2 regions of the Paenibacillus sp. FSL R5-0623 genome follow, and region 1 is predicted to be linked to the other one. Evidence: riboswitches for the same ligand, from Rfam matches in the RefSeq annotation. Region 1 holds a riboswitch; the other holds the start of a gene.
The links. Region 1 has a riboswitch for cyclic di-AMP ahead of MKY92_RS10275 (C40 family peptidase). Riboswitches for the same ligand answer to the same signal wherever they lie in the genome.
Positions count from the first base shown of each region.

Region 2: another riboswitch for cyclic di-AMP. It lies ahead of MKY92_RS00535 (C40 family peptidase); the one in region 1 lies ahead of MKY92_RS10275 (C40 family peptidase).

Region 1 covers NZ_CP150233.1:2,218,445-2,221,602, forward strand. The annotation lists gene MKY92_RS10265 (hypothetical protein) at 12-230, shown strand; gene MKY92_RS10270 (carboxymuconolactone decarboxylase family protein) at 373-702, shown strand; gene MKY92_RS10275 (C40 family peptidase) at 776-1,240, opposite strand; cyclic di-AMP (ydaO/yuaA leader) riboswitch at 1,246-1,377, opposite strand; gene pelA (pectate lyase) at 1,796-2,758, shown strand; tRNA gene MKY92_RS10285 (tRNA-Leu) at 2,933-3,017, shown strand.
Region 2 covers NZ_CP150233.1:109,738-112,895, forward strand. The annotation lists gene MKY92_RS00530 (GNAT family protein) at 1-399, opposite strand, end outside; gene MKY92_RS00535 (C40 family peptidase) at 754-1,188, opposite strand; cyclic di-AMP (ydaO/yuaA leader) riboswitch at 1,228-1,365, opposite strand; gene MKY92_RS00540 (hypothetical protein) at 1,611-2,462, opposite strand; gene MKY92_RS00545 (M1 family metallopeptidase) at 2,473-3,158, opposite strand, start outside.

The DNA.
Region 1 (3,158 bases):
GAGCCATGAAGATGATTAGTGATACAGAATTGGACGCCCTGCGTCTGTCAGGTGAGAAAGTAAGAGTCGTACGGGACGAGCTGGAATCGAACGACGTGAAGGGGATTGTGGTTGCCTGGGATGGCGAGCAGGTACTTATCCGTCGTCAGAATCGACGTGTCGTTAAGCTGGACCGAGGTTACAGCTATCAGCTGTTCAGCGAGCCGCGCCAGAGTCCACTTAGTGAGTAACAGCTTATAATTATGGCAGTGGCCATGAGCGTTAAATGTTTGGAATTACCATGATTTCTTGGCATAATTGGCTCACTCGGGAGAGAAGATAGGTACAGTGAGGAAGATCTGTAACTATAGCCGAGAGGGTGTGCTACAAGCCATGACATTGATGAATGATAAAGTTCATGCCTACAAGGATCAGATTGGAGCATTAAGCGATGTGCTGCCAGGTGTGGTGAAGTCCTATCATGAGTTTACCGGAGAATGCTTCCAACCTGGCGTGATTGATGCGAAGACAAAACAGTTAATTGCGCTTGGGATTGGATTATTCGCCAACAATGAGGTATGTACCTTCTACCATGTAGAAGAAGCCCGTGCTAAGGGCGCAACAGATCAGGAGATTATGGAGACCGTAGCCGTGGCTGGAGCTGTTGGTGGAGGACATGCCCTGTCTCAAGGTGCGATGCGAGTGCAGAAGGCGCTGCATTAGTAAGCAATGCAACATACATTTTTAAGTGCAAAAAAGGCATCCGGTTAATAACCGATGCCTTTTTGTATGTGAATCACATTTTACCTAACATTTTATCATACATAAACTGTCCAGTTACCCGACGTGCTGTTACGTAACGATCATTGAAGTATGGATTCGATAACTTCGTGATGCTTACACCTTTACTGCTGGAGGCATGAGCGAATTGTCCGCCGCCGATATATACACCTGTATGTGAAATGCCTTTGCCTGTTGTATTAAAGAACACCAGATCACCTGTCCGAACATTGCTCTTAGATACGGGAGTACCTGCTTTGGCTTGCTGCTGCGAAGTACGTGGTAATTCAATGCTGTATTTGTTGAAAAGATATCTCATAAAACCAGAACAGTCGAAGCCGGCTACAGTTGTGCCACCCCATTTGTAAGGAATACCTGTCATGTTGTTCACTACGGAGTTGATACTGCTTGCCTCTGTGCTTGTTGCCCCGGATGTAAATAATACAGCTGCTCCAAAAATGGAGATAATCAGTTTTTTCAAAATCAATGTTCTCCCTTCGATGCCTACGGAGTTAGCTAAGGGTTCGGTAGAAGGTTCCCTATATTTCCTATGTATAAGAATAATTCACCCAAATTGGTTCCCCCGTTTTCAAACATGAAACTCGGCAATGAATAATTAAGTTTTTGTAACTATTTGAAACTATATTGCATAAATGCGTAATTGTCAAACCTATTTAAAACCCTTCGTAATACCTCAATGTTAGCGGAATTAAGGTTTTTATATGAAAGAAGGGATCAAGTTTGGGTATCATTCATGACAAAAACGTCATTATTGATTCGTTTAAGACGAATTTGGATAAATAAATAGGTTTGTCATGAGTTAAAAGAACTATCCCGTTATGTAGAATTAGAGAGATTATATTCATTAAGTTGCATATATTGACAATGATCGATTTTTTGCATATTATCTGATTATCCAATCCACATATTGGATTAAAATTGATTTTATTATGAGATAAATACAAATAAAGGAGGTTTAAGGACGCGTATCATAGGTAAGCAGAAGTGGAAGATTTATAAAAACAAACATAGGAGAGTGTTACATTTGAAAGCGAAGAAAATAATTACTTTTGTCCTGGCATGTACGATGGTGTTCTCAGCAGTTGGAATGGCAGTTCTTCCTGTAGGGACGGTATCTGCTGCGGATGCATCGGGTACTACAGCGAGTATTTCTGATATTTTGAAGAGCCAGCTGCCGGATGGGGGTTGGAGAAAAGATTATAAACAGACAAGTGGAGAGTGGGCGAAGTCCACGATCGACAACAAGGCTACATACTCAGAAATTAGAAGATTGGCGAAGGAATTTAAAAAGACGAATGATCCGCGTTACTCCACAGCTGCAATCAAAGGAATTAACTTTTTGATCAACATGCAGTATTCAAACGGCGGATGGCCACAAGTTTACCAAAGCTCCGGATATCACAAGCACATCACTTACAATGATGATGCCATGATTAATGTAATGATCATGTTGGATGAAGTAGCGGCACGTAAAGGTGATTTCTCGTTTATCGACAGCACTCTTGCTAACCGCAGTAAAAACTCAGTTGCCAAAGGTGTGGAGGCAATTCTGAATACACAGGTTGTTTCAGGCGGTAAGCTGACAGCATGGGGACAACAACATGATTCCAGTTCTCTTAAACCGGCAAGCGCAAGAATCTATGAAGTACCATCACTGACGGCTGGAGAGAGTGTAACGATTGTTAAATTCCTGAAAACCAGACCTGCTACCGCTAAAATTACGGCATCCATTAAGGGAGCTGAGGCATGGTTTAACAAAGTGAAGATTACGGGTTACAAGTATGAAAGAGCAAACGGAGACAGCAAAATTATCGCTGATTCCAAAGCTGCACCGATCTGGGCTCGTTTCTACGAAGTGGGAACGGATAAACCGATCTTTATTGGTCGTGACGGGGTCGTTAAATACAAACTAAGTGATATTGATAAAGAAAGAAGAGGCGGTTATGCATGGTATGGCAACTGGCCTTCCAAGCTGTAACTTGAAGTATGCTTCCGTTATAATGAACTAAACTATTAGCTGTTAAAGGTAAAGCCCGAAAACGACATGGACGTCTGGTTCGGGCTTTATTGTTATTATTTTCAGTGTTGACATGATAGATTTCACATGATATATTATCTCTTGTCGCCGATATTGATCACGGAGATACAATATGCGGTCGTGGCGGAATTGGCAGACGCGCACGGTTCAGGTCCGTGTGGGCTAACCCCCCGTGGAGGTTCGAGTCCTCTCGACCGCATCTAAAAAAAGACTCCTTAAGCTAACGCTTAAGGAGTCTTTTTTTGCATTTTTTGATATAACACTAACTTTAGACTTGAGTATCCAAGAGGTTAGTGCTTAGCTGCACGTACAGCAAATGGTCTTCCATCAGCCATACGGA
Region 2 (3,158 bases), 2.1 Mb from region 1:
CAGATAGACTTGAATGGCACGAGCATTCCAAGTGAGTACTTCCAGATCAATCTCATTCGTGGGATTTCGGCGAATAGCTTCCTGTACAATGGCAGTGACAAAAGCTGCCCCTTGACCCTGACCACACAGCTCTGGATGCATGCCAAGGCCAATCCGGGTTACCCCTTGAAGTGGGAAGTATTGGGCAAACCCACATATACGATCGTTCTGATCCAGGACGATCGCGTATTGCTCCTGCCGCAGCTGTGCATCTCCAAATTCCACTTCCAGAGCTTTCATCTGCTCCCAGGGGAGCCAGCTGTAGATATTGTAAGGCGGGTCATACTGCCAACTGCAGATAAGCTCCGCATGTTCTTCTCGCATGGGTACAACGTGAAACGTCACAGGGGTTTCCTTCATACACCTGCATGCTCCTTTCCTTGAAACAGAACTCTTTGTCCACTCTACAAAAGAGATGTTCATTTAGCAAGTCTTCCTTCCCGAGAAAAAAAATGAAACAAAAGTTCCGGTAATTTCGTTTATATTATAACGGGATGGGTAAAAACATCATAAGGGCACGGACGAACGAACGCAAAATGAACTTGTTGATGTCGCAGGATATGCCCCGAGTATAACTTGCAACATGAATAAGGATTGAAGCACAAAAAACCGCCGGATACATTCCTGCGGAGAATGTACCGGGCGGTTCTGTTATGCTTCTTGCTTCGTTCCAGTATGGTTAATGGTTACAGCATCATGTTGCTCAGCTTGTCCCTAGTCAAGGGCCAGTGATTCATATGCGTCCGTGCTCATAATCCGTTTCGCGCCAACATAACGATTGGCCCAATAGTTTTCACTCAATGCACTGATCGTAACGCCTTTGGAAGAAGAGGAGTGTGCGAACTTTCCATCCCCTACAAAGATTCCTACATGAGATACGCCTTTACCTGTTGTATTAAAGAACACCAGATCGCCAGCTCTCATTTCCATGCGGGATACGGAATCGCCCATGTCGAATTGGGAACTGGATTGGCGTGCCAAATCAATACCCAACTTGTCGAATACATACCGGGTAAATCCGGAGCAGTCAAAGCCGTTAAGCGTTGTTCCCCCACTTTTGTATGTAGTTCCCATTGCTGAATCAATTACTGTGTCCATCTTTGAATCTGCGAATGCGCTACCTGCACCAAGCGATAAAGCGAATGTGATGCTAAGTACAGCTGCGGTTAATTTCTTCTTGAACAAGAGATATTCCCCTTCCAATGCCTGCGAGGTTAGCTTAAGGATTCGGTTGAAGGTCCCCTATGATCCCTCTGTAGCAAGATCAATTCACCCATAACTGGTTCCCCCGCTTCCCAGGTGCCAGGAATTTGGCTATGCTAGTTATGCACCTGCGAAATCAAGAAATGACGATTTAATTTTAAGTAGTTACAAATATGAATGTAAAGATTACAAAGTTGTTACTAAAAACTCACTGCGATTATTGTAACAGAGGAGTACGGCTTTGGCAACGTTTAGCAAAAAAATTAGCAAAAAAAACCTCGACCTTTGACGGGGAAAGGTTGAGGTTTGCCTATTTATAAGTACATATTAGGCCATGAGTTTAACATGTGATGGTAACAATTTTTAAACTATCTGCTCTCACCTTTGGATATTTTGGACTGCCATAATCGGAAATGGCTGCATATTTTCCACAGACTCAATAGACATCTGGCAAGTGGATACGTCTGTTGTAGTATAAGTCCGGTAAGTCCCGTTAATAACCATGAGGCTGAAGTGAAGGCCCCAAAGACGAGCAGGTGTACTCCGCCCAGCAGGAGTGCAATGCCGATTACAGCGATGAGATGACGCATTGCAATCCAGAGTGCTTTGAGGGTACCGTGAGCCCCGCCTTCTCCTTCTGGTGCCGACACACCGAACTGCATGTAGAGTATGACATGGTGGATGATCCAACCATATACAATCCAAGCAGCAACATAAGGTATACCAGGCAAAAGTAATTGAAGGGAATGAAATCCGTCCATGAGAATGGAGTAGAGCTTCGGTATGAGCCAGTAGGCGGGCAGAAGGATCAATAATGTACGTATGGTGTGGAGCAGCAGCATCGGTTTCCACAGATTTTTGATTCCGCGGATAAAGGGGATGCGCTCTTCTGTAGAATTAAAGTGCTGAAGTGAGTAGAGCAGTCCTGCCTGAATGAGGGGGCTGATCAACATGCGAACCAGCAGCATGCCCCCGAGAATCCATAGATAACGATGAACCTCCGGATGGGTAGACAGGTTAAGTTGACTTTCCATTTTGAACAAAAGTGTACTCAACTCCCCGGCATCAGCATCCGGATAACGCAGGAGTAGTGGGATGACCGCCGATTGTACCATTCGATAGAAGAAATATCCCCAAATGAGTTGATAGAGAAATAAGATTGCGGCAATGAACATATGCTGACGGACGAGAAACCAGCCTTCACGTATTTTCGCTTTCACCGTTTCCACCTCACCATGACAGACCTCCGAATATGGCTTCTATTAGTTTGGTTACACTCATGCTCCAGCGGGACTTCGCCCGCTCATCCAGTCCGGATTTCAGGAAATTGTTCATATGGCGGTTCTCCAGCACGATCGAGTACAGGGGATCGGTCATGGCCCAGGATACGGGGGATGTGTGAGTTAATTTATAGGTGATGCGATCTTCTTTGCCATTCCATTGTTTGGTGAGGGTATGCCCGTCTTTAAAAGCAATGCGAACAGGAACGGCGTTGTAATCACTCCCTTTTTTTGCGATCGTCACGGATGACTCGTACAATGTTTGACCGTCTTTCTGTACGGGCGTAACACGAATCTTCTCTACAGCAAAGTCAGCCATCCCGTTACCATAAACGTATTGATCAAAATAATCAGACCAGGAAGTACGGGTCACTTGTTCCACAACGTTCTGAAAGTCAGCCGAAGTGGGATGTTTGAAGCGGTACTTCTTCACATAGGTAGAGAGAATGCGTTCCATCTTTTTTGCACCGACTTGATGTTCAATACCAAGCAATACAAGCTTGCCACGTGTATAGACATTGGCTGCATACTCATTCTGTGAATCAAACTTCCAGGATTCTTGTGTTAAGGATGAAGGAGACGTAATCAGTCCCGATTGTACCGGCAGATTCGGAATCAATCCGTATTCCTGCTCCA